2 linked regions of the Cellulosilyticum sp. I15G10I2 genome follow. The protein of the gene in region 1 interacts with the protein of each later gene in a pairwise test. Links are inferred from orthologs where the notes say so. Each region holds a gene or a part of one and is shown in the gene's direction. Other genes may lie near its edges.

Evidence for each region.
Region 2: the proteins of eno (region 1) and rpe interact in binary tests that used the Escherichia coli proteins (3 or more experiments, as listed by UniProt). The link is inferred for Cellulosilyticum sp. I15G10I2 from one-to-one orthologs.

What each region holds. Positions count from the first base shown.
Region 1 is NZ_FMMP01000019.1:79,551-87,182, forward strand. Bases 1-2,827 are described here. They hold eno (phosphopyruvate hydratase), read left to right. Parts: upstream 1-667; coding sequence 668-1,987; downstream 1,988-2,827. Other genes in these bases: gpmI (2,3-bisphosphoglycerate-independent phosphoglycerate mutase), read left to right, coding at 1-216; BN3326_RS17265 (YIP1 family protein), read left to right, coding at 2,240-2,827. Outside these bases: more of BN3326_RS17265, read left to right, coding at 2,828-3,049; preprotein translocase subunit SecG, read left to right, coding at 3,129-3,377; rnr (ribonuclease R), read left to right, coding at 3,591-5,777; BN3326_RS17280 (peptidoglycan recognition protein family protein), read left to right, coding at 5,960-6,574; BN3326_RS17285 (copper amine oxidase N-terminal domain-containing protein), read left to right, coding at 6,703-7,632. UniProt on the Escherichia coli protein: Catalyzes the reversible conversion of 2-phosphoglycerate (2-PG) into phosphoenolpyruvate (PEP). It is essential for the degradation of carbohydrates via glycolysis.
Region 2 is NZ_FMMP01000006.1:1,207,682-1,220,620, reverse strand. Bases 5,570-8,456 are described here. They hold rpe (ribulose-phosphate 3-epimerase), read left to right. Parts: upstream 5,570-6,623; coding sequence 6,624-7,289; downstream 7,290-8,456. Other genes in these bases: rpmB (50S ribosomal protein L28), read right to left, coding at 8,243-8,428; BN3326_RS21935 (hypothetical protein), read left to right, coding at 8,020-8,160; BN3326_RS05890 (thiamine diphosphokinase), read left to right, coding at 7,293-7,925; rsgA (ribosome small subunit-dependent GTPase A), read left to right, coding at 5,729-6,622; pknB (Stk1 family PASTA domain-containing Ser/Thr kinase), read left to right, coding at 5,570-5,724. Outside these bases: BN3326_RS05925 (zinc metallopeptidase), read left to right, coding at 1-409; 16S rRNA (cytosine(967)-C(5))-methyltransferase RsmB, read left to right, coding at 526-1,872; dual-specificity RNA methyltransferase RlmN, read left to right, coding at 1,876-2,913; BN3326_RS05910 (Stp1/IreP family PP2C-type Ser/Thr phosphatase), read left to right, coding at 2,906-3,673; more of pknB, read left to right, coding at 3,670-5,569; BN3326_RS05880 (Asp23/Gls24 family envelope stress response protein), read left to right, coding at 8,778-9,137; BN3326_RS05875 (DAK2 domain-containing protein), read left to right, coding at 9,179-10,825; ATP-dependent DNA helicase RecG, read left to right, coding at 10,909-12,939. UniProt on the Escherichia coli protein: Catalyzes the reversible epimerization of D-ribulose 5-phosphate to D-xylulose 5-phosphate.

The sequences.
Region 1 (7,632 bases):
GACCACGGCAATGCAGAGCAAATGATTGATTATACAAATAATGAACCATTTACAGCACATACAATTAATCCTGTACCCTTTGTCCTTGTGAATTACAAAGAGGGTGTAACGCTTAAAGAAGGCGGCAAGCTTGCAGATATAGCGCCAACACTTCTTGAGATGATGGGAATGGATAAACCAGCAGAAATGACTGGGGAGTCTTTACTTCAAAAGTAGCAATATAGCAATATGAATTACAATCTAAAAGATTAAAAATAGTGCGTCATGTCTTATATAAAGGCTGATGCGCTATTTTTTATTAAATTAAAGGGGTAATGGAGTATTAAATGTTACTGGCAAACGGGCCGCGAGGGGGGGGGAGGATAGCTATACTCCCCCTCTTGCGGACGTTGTCAAGGAACTGCATCCACAGTTATTCTTTTTTAGCATTATCAAAAACAGATGTAAAAACAGAGAAATACTTAAACAATTTATTGAAATTATACCTTGATATAAGTTTGTAAATATGTCAACATATAGATATAAGAAATAGCTCATACAAGTGTAGCGATGATTTTCTTAAGAAGTCAGTTAAAAGCAGGAATAAGTAAACACTTATGATGCATAAATTGGCTTTAATGCGGTAAAAATAGTTTAGAATATTAAACAGAAATGGGAGGCTTTGATTATGAAGGGATATATTGAAATTCTAGATGTATTTGCAAGAGAAGTATTAGACTCTAGAGCGAACCCCACTATAGAAGTTGAAGTTGTTGTAGAAGGTGACTATGTTGGACGTGCAATTGTACCATCTGGCGCATCAACTGGAGAAAGAGAAGCCATTGAACTTAGAGATGAAGATGCTTCAAGATATGGTGGTAAAGGTGTTAAAAAAGCAGTAGATAATGTGAATAAAATCATTGCCGAAAGTATTATTGGGATGAATGCTATTGATCAAAGTACAATAGACCAAATGATGATCGATCTAGATGGCACACCTACCAAATCAAAACTTGGTGCAAATGCTATTTTAGGAGTATCTATGGCGGTAGCCAAAGCTGCTGCAAAAGCACTTAAACTGCCATTATATCAGTATCTAGGCGGGATTAATGCAAAAGTACTTCCAGTGCCTATGATGAATATATTAAATGGCGGACAGCATGCAGATAATACAGTTGACCTTCAAGAATTTATGATTATGCCAGTAGGTGCAGTATCTTTTAGTGAAGCCCTTAAAATGTGTGTAGAGGTTTATCATACCCTTAAAAAGGTGCTTAATGGCAGAGGACTTGCAACCGGTGTTGGCGATGAAGGTGGATTTGCCCCAGACCTTTCAACTGCAGAAGAGGTATTAACGCTTATTGTAGAAGCTATTCAAAAAGCAGGCTATACCCCAGGTGAACAAATAGCCATTGCATTAGATTCTGCTGCATCAGAGTTATATAATGCAGAGGATGGCAAATATTATTTTGAAGGCGAAAGCAAAATGGCAGGCCAGCAAATTGTAAGAACATCAGAAGAAATGGTAGACTACTATGAAAACCTTACAGAGAAATTCCCTATTATTTCTATAGAAGATGGTGTAGGAGAAAACGACTGGATAGGCTGGGAGCTTCTTACAAAAAGACTTGGCAAGAAAGTTCAGTTAGTTGGAGATGACTTATTTGTAACAAATACTGAGATTTTAGAAAAAGGTATCCAAAAACAAATTGGTAATTCGATTCTTATCAAAGTTAATCAAATTGGTACCCTTACAGAAACTTTTAATGCCATTGAAATGGCTAACCGAGCAGGATATACAGCCGTTGTATCTCATCGTTCAGGAGAATCGGAAGATGATACAATAGCAGATATTGTAGTTGCTGTTAATGCTGGACAGATTAAAACAGGTGCACCTGCACGATCAGACAGAACAGCTAAATACAACCAGCTTCTTCGTATCGAAGAGCAATTGGGAGATGTTGCGCAGTTTAAAGGCAAAAAATCTTTCTTTAATCTTAATCAATAATTATTTATTAAAATATATGGGTTTAGGACTTCCTAAGCCCAATTTTTATTCTTTTTAAACGGGTTATACAAAAACACATTTATAGGTTGAGCTATACAGGTTATACATATAATGGATAATGACTAATTAGTCAATGTGTTGGTATTCGTCAAGGAATAAACTTAAAAATATATAAAATATTGTTAATTGTTTTATCAAGTAGCTTATTATATAATAAATACGATTAAATAAATAAAGATGGGGGAAGCTAAAATGAATGAAGAAAAATTTCAGTCAGGTGAACAAGAAAGAGACCTTCTAGATGGAGGATTTGCCGTAGTTGATAGAGAAAAAATTATAGAAGAAGAAACAAGAGAGATTACACCTTGGTATATGCATTTTGTTAATATATTTTCATCACCTAAAAAGATGATGGAAGAAAATTTTTATCATGAACCACCACAAGGTATGGCTATAGGCATTATAGGTTCTATTTTATTTACAGTTATAGCGACATTACTTACTTTTATAAATCCTGTTATGAAACAAACGCTATATGATCAGTTTAGGATGAGCGGCATATCAGAAGAGATGATAGGTCAAAGATATGCCATGACACAAATATCAGGGATCATAGCAGCAGTTGTTATGATATTTGTAAGTGCTTTTTTAACAGCCTTGCTTATTCAAATAGTAAAAGCTATTGTAAAAGATAAAGGAAAATTTGGCTCTTTATTTGTAGTTGCGCTTTTTTCACAAATGGTTGGAAGTGCGGTGATGTGTGTAGATAAATTAATTGCGTTCTTTATTCCTACAGCACATACTGTTTTAGGCCTGCCTATTTTATTAGATGAAGATATGTTAGCTGGGAATATTGCATTAAATGTAATTGCTCAACTCTTAAGCCTTCCAGCGATCTGGGCACTTGTTATATTAGTTATTGGCTACTCTGTCGTAACAAGAACCAGTATTAAAAAAGGTATAGGGGTTGTTGTATGTGTGCAAACCTTTTTTACCTTAGTAGGGATTGGGCTGGCTTATGTCGGACAGATGATGATGCAAAATAGTTTTAATGGTATGTAAGTTTATTGCTTTTTTTATGACTCTATGATATGATAAGGAAAGATGTGTAAACATTACAGTTTGAAGGAGGCTTTAAACTATGGACATAGTAAAAATAGTTTTAACTGTGATCTATGTAATTGCAGCACTTGCAATTATTACAGTTGTTTTACTTCAAGAAGGTAAATCAGCAGGACTTGGTTCTCTAGGCGGAGGGACAAGCAGCAGCAATAATAGTTATTGGGATAAAAACAAAAAACATAGTTTAGAAGGTAAGTTTGAAAGATGGACTAAGGCTACAGCAGCTCTTTTTGTAATTCTTGCATTAGTACTTATGATTCTGAACTAATAAAAAGTGCACTTTACATTGTCAATGTAAGGTGTATTTTTTTATCAAAATATATTTTATCTTAAAAAAAATAGTACACTATGGTATAATGATTATTATTAGTTTAAAGAGTAATTCAAACTATAATCGGGTATAATAGCTATAAATAAATTTATGAATATGATGAAAAATAACACTATGAGTATGACTTTATAAAAGAAAAGAGTTGATCTTATGAGAAATGAAGAAAACCAATCTAAGACACCCACAAGAAAACAAATCTTAATTGATATGATGAAACACCCAAGTTATGTACCACTTAAAATTAAAGAGATTATGACAATACTCCAAGTTCCGCCGGCTGATAGACCAGAGCTCGAAGAAATGCTGGGAGAGCTTATTAAAGAAGGTAAAGTGATAAGGACTAAAAGAGGCAAGTTTGCTGTGCCGCAAACTTTTAATCTCGTATCGGGAACTTTTCAAGGACATCCTAAAGGATTTGGTTTTTTAATACTTGATGAAGATGAGAAAGATATCTTTATTCCTGCATCAGGGGTAAATGGTGCTATGCATAAAGATAGAGTTATGTGCAGAATTACAAAACAACCGACATCCGAGAAACGGGCAGAAGCAGAAATTATTGAAATTCTTCAAAGAGGTCCAGAAAGTTTAGTCGGCACTTATCAAGAGAGCGAAAATTTTGGTTTTGTTGTGCCTGATGATCAAAAATATTCAAGAGATGTTTTTATTCCAAAAAAACTTTCTAAGGGTGCAGTTTCAGGACATAAAGTACTTGTTCAAATTACGAATTGGGCAGAAGAACGCAGAAATCCAGAGGGACAAATATTATCAGTTCTTGGACATGTTAATGATCCGGGGGTAGATATTCTTTCTATTATTTATCAATATGATCTACCAAGAGAATTCTCAAAAGAAGTGATGGACGAAGTAGAAAACATTCCAACCGAGGTACCAGAGCAAGATAAAAAGGGGAGAACAGATTTAAGAGCCCTTCAGATGGTAACAATTGATGGAGAAGATGCTAAGGATTTAGATGATGCTATTTCTATAGAAAGATTAGATAACGGGATGTATCGTTTAGGCGTACATATTGCTGATGTAACGCACTATGTGAAAGAGAAACATCCGTTAGATGATGAAGCGCTTGAGCGGGGCACAAGTATCTATCTGGTTGACAGAGTTATCCCTATGCTGCCACATAAACTAAGTAATGGCATTTGTTCTTTGAATGCAGGGGTGGATAGACTTGCCTTAACATGTATGATGGATATTGACTCCCATGGAAATGTACAAAGCCATCAAATTATGGAAACAGTTATCAAGATTGATGAACGTATGACTTATACAAATGTTAAAAAGATATTAATTGATGAAGACGAGGCGCTTAAAGAGCGTTACAAAGATTTTATTCCTATGTTTGAAAGCATGAGAGACCTTGCGGATCTACTGCGTAAAAGACGTATGAAACGTGGTTCGATAGACTTTGACTTTGAAGAAACAAAAATTATTCTTGATAAAGACGGTACACCTATAGAAATCAAACCTTATGACAGAAACGTGGCAACCCGTATTATCGAGGAGTTTATGCTTATATGTAATGAGACAATTGCAGAGGATTACTTCTGGCAAGAAAAACCTTTTGTTTACCGTAGCCATGAAGATCCAGATCCAGTGAAAATATTGGCACTTACAGAATTCATTAATAACTTTGGTTATAATATCAAGGGTGCTGCTCAAAAGGTACATCCAAAAGATATGCAGAAAATACTGGATGATATAGCAGATAAGCCAGAAGAAAGCATCATCAGTCATCTGCTTCTTCGCTCGATGAAGCAGGCCAGATATACTGCAGAATGTAATGGGCATTTTGGACTTGCCGCACGTTATTACTGCCATTTTACATCACCTATCAGAAGATATCCGGATCTTCAGATTCATCGTATTATTAAATACAATCTACATCATCAGCTTACTGGTAAAAAGGAAGCTGTACTGTTTGAGAGAATGCCAGAGGTGGCTAAGCAATCCTCAATGCGTGAAAGACGTGCAGAAGAAGCTGAAAGAGAAACCATTAAACTTAAAAAAGTTGAATATATGGAACAATTTGTTGGACAGTTATTTAGAGGAGTTATTACAGGTACAACTTCTTGGGGTGTTTATGTAGAACTTCCTAATACAGTAGAAGGACTTGTTCATGTGAATGAGATGGCAGATGATTATTATATTTATGATGAGGCAGGCCATAGATGGATCGGGGATCGTACAAAACAAATCTACCGTTTGGGAGATAAGGTCTATGTACAGGTGCTAAAAACAGATACTATCACAAGATCAATAGATTTTAGATTAGTAAGTGAAGAAGAATTTAATAAGCAAGAACTTGATAAACAAGAGCAATAAAACTTTTAAAAAGCCAGCTGACTTTAGCCACCACTAAAGTCAGCTGGCTTTTGGTAAGACTGGCTTTAGTTACCAGCTATCTTTAAAATAGATTTTCTAAGCAATCTATAGTATAATGCCAAGAGGGACTGGTATAGAAAAATGACATAGTAAGAATCAAATAGATAAGTTAAGGAGACAACATGAAGCAATATAAAGACAAAAGCCATAGGCGGCAATATTATAAAGATGCAGTATTTATTATGACACTTATAGCGCTTATAGGCGTAGCGATGCTGGTAAAGCCAAAGCCAAAGCCTATTGTGCAAAAAGATATAGAAAAAGTAATAGGGATACCGTATACAATTGATACGATACCAGAGTCTGGAAAAAGGCCTGGCAGACATAGAAAAATTAAATATATTGTAGTACATAACACAGCCAATGAAACAAGTGACGCAAGAAGTGAAAGAAATTACTTAACCAATATAACGAACACTTCAGATACTTCATGGCATATTGTAGTAGATGAGCGTGAGATTATAGAAGCTATCCCCCTTAATGAAGTTGCTCACCACGCGGGTTCATCAGTCGGAAATGAATATGGAATCGGGATAGAGATTTGTGAATCAGGCAATTACGAACAGTCAGAAGAAAATGCAATTAAGCTTATTGCTTATCTTATGAAATACTATAAAATACCGCTTTCAAGGGTTACAACACATCAACATTTTAGTGGTAAAGCCTGTCCTAGACTTATTCTTGAAAACTGGGATGCATTTATAGATAAGGTTGAAAAAGAGTTTAGAGGCTACTAATTATTAACAAGGGAATTGAAGGGAAGAGGGGTACTTGTATTGTCATTATGTTTTTTAATCCTTTATAATGGAGGAGAGGAATCTAAAAAATCGACGTCAATTATAGGACGACTAGGAGGACTTTCGATATGACAATGCAAAAAAGTATCATTTATCTATTAGTTTCAGCGATTATATTTACAATGTTTCCGACGATCAGCTATAGCGCATCAGATAATAGAATTACAAAGGTAGTAACAGTGGGCGTAGATGAAGTAATTGAAGCCCAAGGGGCTCCCCGTTTAGTGATAGATTTAAAAGATGAACTAGAACCCGAAGATACTTTCTATTTGATACTAGAAGGTGCTGAATGGGCAGTAGGAACTGGCATCAATGAAATTATAGGTGAAATACAAGGGATGCCCTTTTCTGAGAGTATGCCACGATTAGAGACTTTAAAAATAAATCATAAAGAGCTTCAGATAAGAGTTAAGGACGCAATGATTTTTGCGGGTGTGAGTTTGAGGATCCCGCTGCATACACAGATCAAAGAAGCTGTGGCTACGGTTAGGATTAATAATAATAATACAGCTGTAAGCGCAAATACCCATAGTTTTGCAAAGTCAATGGACTATAGGGGAAAAGTTACATCAGATAAAGTAAGCACTGCAACAAGAGATAGTGTGATGGCTGATTTAGTGATTGAAGAGCCTTATTCACAAGCTTTTCATAAGGCGATGTTAAATCATAAAAGAAATACTATTCAAATGGTTTTAAATTCTAATGACTATGAGTTTGTCCTTGATATGCCATCGCTTGGAGTGCCTAAATTACAGGGTATTAAAGGTTTTGATACAATAACCGGAGGCAGTCAAAATTTAAGAAAGATTGATGCACAGACTTTAGAACTTACATTACCGGACCTTAGTAGTGTGCAATCTACAGGGGGATTTGTTTTAAGCGGGGTAGGGCTTAAGACGACCAACCAAACACCAGCACAGGGAATGGTTACTGTTAACTTACAAGGGGATCTGATCTTTAATACAACTGTAAATGTACTTAAAGTTGTGGATTATGGT
Region 2 (12,939 bases), on another replicon or contig:
TGCAGCATTAGGTGTTGCGGCCCACGAGGTAGGTCATGCCATTCAAGATGCAGATGATTATGCTTTTTTAAGATTTAGACATGCATTATATCCTGCAACTAATTTTGCAAGCAGATTGTCTATGCCGCTTGTCATTTTAGGGCTTATTACTGCAGGGCCGTTTCTTCAGATAGGTATTCTTTTATTTGCAATAACCACTTTATTTACAATTATTACACTTCCTGTTGAGTTTGATGCTTCAAAAAGAGCGTTAGTTAGCTTGGAGGCGAGCGGAATTTTAGGACCACAGGAACTAGACGGCGCCAAAAAAGTACTTAATGCAGCGGCGCTTACTTATGTTGCAGCTGCAATGGTATCTATTTTATCTTTATTAAGACTTATTTTGATGAGTAACAGAAGAAATAACTAAAAGGCGCTTAATTTAGCGTCTTTTACTTATTGTTTATATAATAAATAACATAGCCGGACAGCTCTCTTTAGACTTCTAGCTAGGATGATAAAGAGGCAAGAGAGAAAGGAATTATTATGAATACTAAAAACGCAAGAGAACAAGTTGTGGATCTACTTATGGAGATAGAAAAAGATAAAACTTATGCACAACTTCTGCTAAAACAAGCGTTAAATCATACAGAACCAAAAAGCAAGCCTTTTATTACTGAAGTTGTATACGGTACCTTAAAATATAGATTGAAATTAGACTATATTATTAATTCTTTTTCAAAGACACCTATCCGTAAGATGAAGCCTCTTATAAGAAACGTAATGAGAATGAGTGTTTATCAAATGTTTTATTTAGATAAAGTACCCGTTTCTGCTGTTATTAATGAGGCTGTTAATATTGTTAAAAAAAGAAAATTTGGTAACTTGTCAGGATTTATTAACGGGGTGCTGCGTGAGATAGATAGAAATAAAGAAAAAATAGCTTATCCTGATAAAAATAAAGATTTAACAGGTTATCTAAGCATTATTTATGCGATACCCGATTGGATTATAAAAGAATGGTTAGCGGTATATCCGGAAGACTTAGTTGAAAAGATCTGCAGTGCACTTAATGAGAGAGCCCGAGTATGTATTCGTATTAACACATTATGTACATCAAAAAAAGAAGTTATGGAAATTTTAAATCAAGAAAACATTTTATTTGAACCAGGCAATTTATTAGATGAAGCTTTGTATATTAAACAGGTAGATAATTTGCAAAATCTTTCTTCGTTTAAAGAAGGGATGTGGACGGTGCAAGATGAAAGTGCGATGTTAGTTGCTAAAGTAGTCAGACCAAAACCAGGTGAGCATATTTTAGATATGTGCAGTGCACCGGGCGGTAAATCTATTCATATGGCAGAACTTATGCAAAACAAAGGCGAAATCATAAGTGCAGACGTCCACGCTCATAAGCTTGAGCTTATTGAAAAAAATGCAAAAAGAATGGGCGTAGATATTATTAAACCCGTACTTCAAGATGGGACACTATTTCGTAAAGAATGGATAGGGGCATTTGACCGTGTGCTTTTAGATGCGCCCTGTTCGGGTCTTGGTATTATGAAGCGAAAGCCTGATATACGCTATAGCAAGAGTCTTCAGGATTTAAAGGGAATTGTTCAGCTGCAAAAGGCATTGGTTAATCATGCTGTAAAGTATGTTAAAGAAGGAGGGGTTTTAGTTTATAGTACTTGTACCCTTTCAAAGCCGGAAAATGAAGAGATGGCCTCCTATATTGCAGATGAATTAGGTTTAGAATTATACGATATAGCAGATACTATACCTAAAGAACTGCATGCTTATATCAAGAATCAAGGCATGGTTCAAATTTTACCTTTTGTAGCAGACACAGATGGGTTTTTTATAGCAGCCTTTAAGAAAAAGAGGATATAATCTATGAACGATATTACAAGCAAAGATTTAACGACGCTGCAAGAGCTTATGAAAACTTATGGAGAAAGTGCCTTTAGAGCTAAGCAGCTTTTTGAGTGGCTTCATAAAAAGATGATATGGGATTACGATGAAATGACCAACATTCCCCATGGTCTTAGAGAAAAGTTAAAGCAGGATTATCCTATCATTCAGATGAAAATAGCAAAAAAATATACTTCTCAATTAGACGGAACCATAAAATACTTGTTTGAACTCCAAGATTCACATATAATAGAAGGTGTTTTGATGCGATATAAACATGGGAATTCTATATGTATCTCATCTCAAGTAGGATGCAGAATGGGATGTAAGTTTTGCGCGTCGACTATAGGCGGACTTGTTAGAAATCTTTCAGCGGGAGAAATGCTGGCACAGATTTATAAAGTACAGGAAGACATCAAAGAGCGTATTTCTAACATTGTTATAATGGGAAGTGGTGAGCCGTTAGAAAAGCTTGATATTACGATGCAATTTATTCAGCTGATTAATAGTAAGCTTGGACAGAATATTGGGCAAAGACACATTACATTGTCTACTTGCGGACTTGTACCGGCTATTTATGAACTTGCGGATATGATGATGCAAGTTACTTTAGCTGTATCACTCCATGCACCTACAGATGAAAAAAGAAAAAGGATCATGCCTATAGCACACAAATATTTAATAGCTGATATACTAAAGGCTTGCAGATATTATACAGAAAAAACAAGCAGAAGAATTACTTTTGAGTATGCACTTATAGAGGGAGAGAATGATACAGAAGAAGATGCCAGAGAATTAGGCAAGCTTTTAAGCGGTCTTTTATGCCATGTTAATCTCATACCTGTTAATCAGGTAGAAGAGAGGACGTATAAAAGCAGCCATGTTTCAAGTATAGAGAAATTTATGAAATTATTAAGTGCATATGGTATACAAACTACCTTGCGCAGAAAGCTTGGGTCAGATATTGATGCGGCCTGTGGACAACTACGTAACAGGTATATTAAAGAGCGAGGTGAATAGCGTGATAGCTATTGGCAAAGTAGATATTGGCAAGAAAAGAAAAAAAAATGAAGATGCTTTATTTGTTTCAGATAAGCCTGTAGGCATTCTACCTAATCTATACATTGTGGCAGATGGCATGGGTGGGCATAAAGCTGGTGGAACAGCGAGCAAACTAGCTATTGAATCTTTTTGCAGCTATGTTGAGACACATGATACACTGGATATTAAAACAAGAGAAGATATTATAAGACTTATTAAAATGGGCATTTTGCATGCTAACCATATGATTTACGAACAGGCAATGCATGATGAGAGCTATAAAGGCATGGGTACCACCTTTACTGTGGCAACTGTCATTGAGGATATTTTATATTTAGCCCATGTGGGTGATACGCGTTTGTATCTTATCAATCGTAATAGTATTTTTCAAGCAACTACTGATCACTCGTTGGTTCAGGAAATGCTTACACAGGGTTATATTTCAGAAATTGAACTTAAAGAGCATCCACAAAGGCACATTATTACGCGGGCGGTTGGTACATATGAAAAAGTAAAGATAGATACTTTGATGTATGATATGGGTAAAGTAGAGTATATCATATTATGTTCAGACGGCCTCACATCTATGATTACGGATTCTGTTATACACAAGATTGTATATGATCATGAAGAAGATTTAGAAAAGATAGTAGATACATTAATACAAGAAGCAAATGAACAAGGCGGATTAGATAATATAGCAGTTGTAATTGCAAAGAAATACGAGGTGAACAAATGATGATAACACCAGGAACGATACTAGGGGATCGCTATGAAGTTATTGAAAAGATAGGCGCAGGTGGTATGTCTATCGTTTATAAAGCAAAGTGCAATAGATTGCAAAGATTTGTAGCCATTAAAGTGCTTCGCGAAGAGTTTGTTACAGATGAGGAATTTGTAGCTAAATTTAGAAAAGAAGCCTTAGCAGCAGCGAGTCTTTCGCATCCTAATATTGTAGGTATTTATGATGTAGGGAGTGATCAAGACCTGCATTATATTGTAATGGAATATGTGGAAGGTAAGACTTTAAAAGATCTGATTGCCGAAGAGGGACCATTTGACTCTAAAATGGTGTTAGAGTTTGGTGTACAAATTGTATCAGCACTAAGACATGCCCATAGAAAAAAGATTATTCATAGAGATATTAAACCTCAAAATATATTAGTAACTCATGATAATGTTTTAAAAGTTACTGATTTTGGTATTGCTAAAGCCGTTGATTCTTCTACTGTTGTGGCAACGGGTAATGCCATCGGTTCAGTGCATTATTTTTCTCCAGAGCAGGCTAAAGGCAAATATGTTAATGAAACAAGTGATTTGTATTCATCTGGTATTGTGCTATTTGAACTTGCCACAAGAAAATTACCTTTTGAAGCAGATTCGCATATTTCAATAGCACTTAAGCATATTAATGAAGATTTACCACTGCCTACTACATTTAACCCTGATGTCATGCCTAACTTGGAAAAGCTTATTTTAAAAGCAACGCATAAAAGCCAAGCAGCAAGATATCAAAATGCAGATGAGATGCTAAAAGACATGAAAGGTATCCTGGGTAATCCTGGATACATTGTAGAAAGTAATGAAGTATCGGATCATACGATCTTGTTAACAGATGTTGAAACTGAATATATCAGAAATAATGGTAATAAATTGAATAAAAATACCAGCCTTAAAAGTTCAAGTATTTATACGGAAGGTCCAAATCTAGAGGTAAAAGAAGAAGAGGAAGAAGAAATTTCTACACTTTATAAAGTACTTGTGAGTGTAGGCGGAGTATTAGCTACTTTAGTATTAATATCTATTATTACTGTAGCGCTTGTTGTATGGCTTCCTGGGATGAATAAATCAAAGGAAGTACTTGTACCTAATCTTACAGGTAAAACGTTAGAGCAAGCTGAAAATCTTCTTAAATCCTATAAATTAAAGTTAAGTGTTATAGGTGAAGAAGCAACTGATACAGTACCTGAAGGAACTGTTTTTAAACAAAATCCTGGTGAGAATAACCGTGTGAAGCCTAATACAGTGATAGAGGTTACACTAGCTGGAGAGGTTACAGCTGAAGAACCAGACAGAACCATACCTGATTTAATTGGATTAGATCGGCTGAGTGCTGAAAAACTCTTAAATGAGTATGGTCTATCCTATGATATCGAAGGTGCCTATGATAACATTGTTGAAGTAGGTAAGATTATGGATCAAACACCAGTATCTGGGGGACGTATCTCACCAGAAACAAGAGTAACGCTCATTGTAAGTAAAGGTCCTCAGGTGGTATTAGCCAATGTGCCTAATCTAGCAAATATGACGGTACAGGATGCAGAGATAAGTCTGCGCAATGAAAAGTTAAGGCTAGGAGCACGTAAAGAAGATTATAGTGATACAGTTTCCCAAGGTCTAATTATCAGTCAAACAGTTAGTCCTAACAGACAAGTTGAAGAAGGGACTGCAATTGATGTGGTGATCAGCAAAGGCAAGAAAGAAGAAGTTCAGCCTGAGCCGGAGGAAACAATACCAGATACACCAAAGCCATCAGATAACAACGTTGTTACTAAAATATTTACGTTAGCCAATATACCTTTTGATATTGAAACAAAAGACGTTTATCATGTGATGATTAAACTTACAACTGAAGATGGCTCTAAAATAGTTTTTGATCAACAAGTTAATAAAGATCAATTCCCATTGAATATTCCTATAAAAGGAAAAGGAAAAGGTACGCTAGACACTTATTTTGATGGGAAGACGATACCGTCTTATCAGGATGAAATTGACTTTAATGAGGTGTAGCAGTATGGTACAAGGTACTATTATAAAGGGCATTGCAGGATTTTATTATGTAGAAGCTGATCAGACAATCTATGAGTGTAAAGCACGAGGTAAATTTAGAAAAGATAATATTGTCCCCTTAATAGGGGATAATGTTCTGATTACATTAGGTACAGAAGAAAATTCTGGAGATAAATACCAAGTCGCAGTCATAGAAGAGATACTAGATAGAAAAAATAGCTTGATAAGGCCCCCGGTTGCAAATATTGACCAAGCCATTGTTGTATTTTCGGTAACTTATCCAGAAATTCATTTAGATCTCCTAGATAGATTTCTGATTACGATTGAAAAAGAAAATATTACACCTTATATCGTTCTTAATAAGATTGATGATGGCAAGGAAGAAGACTACCACAATGTGGTAGAGACTTATACACAAGTGGGCTATGAAGTCTTATGCCTATCCGCAAAAAAGGCAATCAATATTGAACTTCTAAAAGCAAAACTAAAAGATCGGACTACTGTTTTTGCAGGACCTTCAGGTGTAGGCAAATCTACATTATTAAATACAATTGAAAAAGGATTAAGTCTAGAAACAGGCGAAATGAGCCATAAGATTAAAAGAGGTAAACACACTACAAGGCATGTAGAGCTTATTCCACTTAGTATGGGTGGGTTTGTTCTGGATACGCCAGGTTTTACCTCTCTTCAATTAGAAGGTATTGATAAAGATGATTTGAGATATTATTTTAGAGAGTTCAAAATTTACGAGGGATTATGCAAATTTAATGGATGCTCACATACACATGAACCTGGGTGTGCAGTTAAACAAGCCTTGGAAACTGGTAAGGTTTTAAAACCGAGATATGACAGTTATATAACTTATTATAATCAATTACAAGATATAAGGAGATGGTAAAATGGTTAATTTAGCACCCTCGATATTATCAGCAGATTTTTCCAATCTAGAAAGAGATATTAAATGCGTGCAGCAGGCAGGCGTAAAATATATTCATGTAGATGTAATGGATGGCAGTTTTGTGCCGAATATTACGCTTGGTGCACCTATTGCAAAGTCTATAAGAAAGCACATTACAGGGATAATGGATGTTCATCTTATGATTGATAATCCTGATAAATTTCTAGAGGATTTTAAAGAGGCGGGAACAGATATTTTAACAGTTCATTTAGAAGCAACCCGTCACATCCATAGAACAATACAAGCTATTCATGCATTGGGTATGAAGGCTGGAGTATCTATTAATCCTGGGACACCTGTAAGCCATCTTAGGCCTATTATAGAAGATGTTGATTTGGTACTGATTATGTCGGTTAATCCAGGATTTGGAGGACAAAAATTTATTCCATATTCTCTTTGCAAACTTCAAGAAGTTAAACAATTGGCTGATAAATATAATCAAAATTTATTAATAGAAGTAGATGGCGGCGTAACCCTTGATAACGTAAAAAGGATAGTAGATGCGGGGGCAAACCTTATTGTAGCTGGCTCATCAGTATTTAATGGCACGGCTACAGCAAATAATGCACAGAAATTTTTACAAGCGTTTAAAACTTATGAGGACTAGAGGATGAAATGCCTAATATTTGCGAATGGGGACTATGGAGACTATTCCTTTTGCAGGGATATTGATACGTATGATTATATTATTTGTGCTGATAATGGCATGAAGCATGCAAAAGTTTTAGGGATTGTACCAGACCTTATAGTTGGAGATTTTGATAGTGGGGTGGCGCAGGATCTAGATTTTTTTAAGGATAAACATGTTAGTGTACAAAGTTTTTCTTCTGTAAAAGATGAGACGGATACTGAAATAGCCCTTGATAAAGCTATAGATAAAGGAGCAAGCAGGGTAGACATTTATGGCGGGGTGGGAACGAGGTTAGATCATACGCTGGCAAATGTACATCTTTTGTATAAGGCGCTTGGTCAAAAAGTTGCTGCAAGACTCATAAATCCTTATAATGTGGTATATCTTATTGATAAGTTTATTGAAATAAATGGTGAGCCGGGTACGTTTATAAGTTTATTGCCTTTTAGCAGTGAAGTGTCAGGTATTTATACAACAGCACTTGGATACAGGCTGCAAAACGGTATATTAAGACAGGGGAAGCCTTGTGGGGTAAGTAATTATATGGTAAGTGAGAAAGCGACCATTTCAATAGAAAAAGGATTGTTATTAGTTATCAAAGCAGTTGATTAATGATAAATTCATAAAAAATGAGCCAATCGTGCTCTTTTTTTGTATGTAAGAATATTATAATTATAGATAACTAACAAAGAAGGTAGGAAATGTTATGAAACGAAGAATAACAGGTCTTTGCTGTTTTTGTATAGGGCTAGGTATGCTGATGGTCATTATTATACCCGCACTTGGATGGATTTTTACGACAGCTATTATCCTTATAGGAATCGGATGTGGTATGTTTAGATGTTAATTATAAAACGCATAAAAAATTAATAGCGAACATCTTAAAGGATGTCCGCTTTTTAAGTAAAGAGCAATCTTAAATTCATTAATTAGGCACGTGCAACTAAGTTAGAACGTAAACAACGTGTACATACGTTCATAGTTTTAACAGCTCCATTTTGAGCTACTCTAACTTTTCTAACGTTTGATTTCCACATTTTATTAGATCTTCTATGAGAGTGGCTAACTTTAATACCAAAATGTACGTTTTTTGAACAGATTTCACATTTTGCCACTTTGAACACCTCCTTGATTTTAAATCCGTGACATAACAAACTATATTGTAGCAGATAATAGATAATATTTCAAGTATTGATTGCGTTTTATTTTTTATAGATTAGGTTAGAAATTTTTTAAGAGGATTACCACTTTTTTCTCAAGAGACTATGTGATATAATGATGTGAAGTTGATAATATTATAGAGAAACAACATATAACTTTGAGTTATTCATTACTATCATGTTGTTTCTCAGAAGGATTTCACATCACCTATTATGATGAATAACTAAAATTTAAAGATGTGAAATCTATAGAAATAATATGACTCATATAAATGAGATGGGTAGAGATTAGGAGGACTGTTATATGCCAAGTAAATTTACGAGCGAATATGGAAATATTGTGATTGATGAGGATGTTATTGCACAAATAAGCGGAATCATAGCCATGGAGTGTTACGGGATAGTCGGTATGGCAGCACGTAATGTTAAAGATGGTATTGTTCATCTTTTAAAAGGGGATAGTTTAACCCGTGGTGTAGCTGTACGCTTAAATGAAAACAATGTAAGCATTGATTTTCATATTGTAGTAGAATACGGTACAAAGATCTCAGCAGTAGCTGATAATTTAATGAGTACAGTAAAATATAAAGTAAAAGATATTCTAGGCATAGACGTAGAGCACATTAAAATATTTATTGAAGGTGTAAGAGTAGATAAAGAATAAAAGCTGTTTTAAAGAACGAAAGGTTTGAGGAGGCATATAAGGTGAAATTAAAAGCAATAGAGGCAAAGCAATTGCAGGCAATGATTATAGCAGGAGCCCAGCTGCTAGATGAAAAGAAACAAATGATAAATGAACTCAATGTATTTCCAGTCCCAGATGGAGACACAGGTACAAATATGTCGCTAACAATGTTAGCTGCAGCCAAAGAAGTAGGGATGGTAGATGGCAGCAGTGCTGCAGAAGTTGTTAAAGCGGCAGCTGTGGGTTCATTAAGAGGTGCAAGGGGGAACTCAGGTGTCATTTTATCACAGCTTATTCGGGGCTTTGCAAAAGGGATTGAAGAACACGTAGAAGTAGATACAATTGTTCTTGCTAATGCTTTTCAAAAGGGTGTTGATACAGCTTACAAAGCAGTTATGAAGCCTAAAGAGGGCACAATACTTACCGTTGCAAGAGAAGTTGCGATTAAAGCACTAGAAATTAGTCTTGAGACTTCAGATATCGAGACATTTATAAAAGTAGTATTAGAACATGGGTATATGATATTAAGCCAAACCCCTGATATGCTGCCAGTTTTAAAAGAAGCTGGAGTCGTAGATGCTGGGGGACAAGGACTATTATGTATTCTTGAAGGTGCTGCTAGAGTTATCATAGAGAACCTTGAAGTTGAAATTGAAAAACCAGAAATCAGCTCAAGTGTAGCAGCCTTTAGTGCGCTTAAGAACTTCAAAACTGAAGACATCACATTTGGATATTGTACCGAATTTATTGTGGAAAGAGTACAGAGCTTAGAATATGATGAAGAAGGCACTAAGTCCTATTTAGAGAGTATTGGAGATAGTATTGTTGTTGTATCTGACGAAACCTATATTAAAGTACATGTTCATACAGATAACCCAGGGCTTGCCCTCCAAAAAGGCTTAGAGTTTGGCGCACTTAATCATATTAAAATTGAGAATATGCGTACACAGCATTCCTCTATTTTTCATGATAATGCTTCCCAAGAAACTGAAAGCCACGTACCTAAAAAGGACTTAGCTTTTGTTGCGATAGCTGCCGGAAGTGGCATTTCGGAAATCATGCAGAGCCTTGGTGTGGATGTAGTCATTGAAGGTGGACAGACTATGAATCCAAGCACAGAGGATATTCTAAGTGCTATTAAAAAATGTCATGCAAATGAAGTCATAGTTCTTCCAAATAACAAAAATATTATTCTGGCAGCAGAGCAAGCAGCTATTATAGAGGAAGAAGTTAAAGTGCATGTAGTACCTACAAAAACATTACCGCAAGGTATAGCTGCTATGATTGCACAAGACGGCACGTCAAAAGATGCCAGTACCGTTATCGCCGATATGAAGGAAGCGATTGCGCTTGTAGAAACAGCTCAAATTACAATAGCGGTCAGAGATACGGTGATAGAAGGCGAAAACATTATAGAGGGTGAATATTTAGGGATTTTAGAAGGTAAAATAGTAGTACATCACAAAGATCTTAAAGAAACTTTTATGTCATTACTTAAACAGATGAAAGAAGATGCTGAAGTTGTGACGATCTACTATGGTGAAGATATTACAGAAGAAACAGCAAAGGCTTTTAAATTAGACGCTGAAAATATCTATCAAGATGCAGATATAGAACTTTATAACGGCAGCCAACCTGTCTATTATTTTATGATATCGGCAGAATAATAGGTAATAAGAAGTGAAAAAAGAGTAGGAAGTGCCGATTTTTATCGGCACTTTTAGTTTAGGTTAGTTTAGGAGGTAGTTTTATGGTGTTAAATCAGTCGATACTTACTTTAAAAGGAGTTGGGGCCCAGGTAGCTGCAAAGCTTAATAGGCTGCAAATCTACACATTAAAAGATATGATTGAACACTACCCGAGAGAATATGAAGACAGAAGAAAGATTACGCCTATTAGTGAGTGTGTCATGAATGAGCATAATAATATTCTGGCAGCAATTGTTTCAAAACCTCAAATAACTAAAAAAGCAGGCAAGATCATTGTGAGCTTTAGAGTAAAGGATGAAACAGGAAGCATTTATATTGTTTTTTATGGACAAGCTTATATGAAAAACAACTTTGAAGTGGGAGAACAGTACTTATTTTATGGCAAAATAAAACATAAGTATGCAAAGATAGAAATGGAATCTCCAGAGTATGAAAAAGTAGCGGTACCTAATCAGATTGAGCAAATTGCAAAGATTACCCCTATTTATAATGCGACCTATAAATTATCACAGAAGGTGATAAGAGGTCTTATAGAAAAAAGTCTGGATTTATGTATGCCTTTTATTATAGATTATTTGCCACAGTCTATCAGAAAAGAATATCAGCTGGTAGATAAGAAGAATGCGGTTATGAATATACATTTCCCACAAAATTCAGAGGCTTTTTTTGAAGCTAGAAAAAGGTTGGTTTTTGAAGAACTATTTATGCTACAGCTTGCCTTATACAGTCTTAAATCTGATTTTTCAAAAAAAACACTTGGTATAGCTTATAAAATACCTGATACATTGAGTCTGTTTTTAGATAAACTGCCATATGAACTTACGAATGCTCAAAAGTACGTACTTAATGAGATCATGGAAGATATGAAAAATAAAATGGCGATGAACAGATTGGTTCAGGGGGATGTAGGATCAGGAAAAACAGTTATTGCGGCAATTGCATTATTTTTAGCACTACAGAATGATCATCAGGCAGCACTTATGGCACCTACAGAAGTTTTGGCTATTCAGCACTATGAATTTTTAAGAGAACTTATGCTACCATTTAAAATAGAAGTAGGGTTACTTACTGGATCAACAACTAAAAAGCAGAAGCTAGAGATTATTGAGGGACTTAGAAAAGAAAAAATTAAGCTGATAATAGGCACCCATGCGCTCATTGAGGATCATATTGAAATACCAAAGCTTGGACTTGTTATTACTGACGAACAACATCGATTTGGCGTAAGACAGAGGTTAAAGCTTTCAGAAAAAGGCCTTACACCAGATGTTATTGTAATGACAGCTACGCCTATTCCAAGAACATTAGCATTAATTCTATATGGTGATATGGATATTTCCATTATCAATGAACTGCCTCCAGGAAGACAGCCTATTAAAACAAATGCTGTGGATTCGGCTTATCATACAAGAATCTATCGGTTCATTGAAAAGGAAGTGCTATCAGGAAGGCAGTGTTATATTATTTGTCCTATGGTAGAAGACAATGATACAAACAGTGATCTGCAAAATGTATTAGACTATAGTGAGCATCTTAAGACCGAAATATTCCCAACACTTACCATTGACTATTTGCATGGTAAAATGAAGCCCAAAGAAAAAAATGAGATCATGAGAAGGTTTGCAGCAGGCATTACGCATATTCTTGTTTCCACAACAGTTGTAGAAGTAGGGGTGAATGTACCCAATGCAACGATTATGCTTATCGAAAATGCAGAACGATTTGGACTTGCACAACTTCATCAGCTAAGAGGAAGAGTAGGCAGAGGCACACATAAGTCTTACTGCATATTAGTCAGTGATTCAAAAAACAAGGTCACAAAGAAGCGTCTTAAAATCATGGAAGAAACGACAGATGGTTTTGTTATTGCAGAAACAGATCTTAAATTAAGAGGCCCAGGTGAATTTTTTGGAACAAAACAACATGGGCTACCTGAAATGAAGATTGCAAATCTTTATACGGATGCAAAAGTTCTAAAAGAAGTTCAAAAGTGTGTGAAAAAGATACTTGCGCTGGATCCTGACTTAGAATCTTCAGAAAATGAAATATTATATGATGAAATAAAACAACGT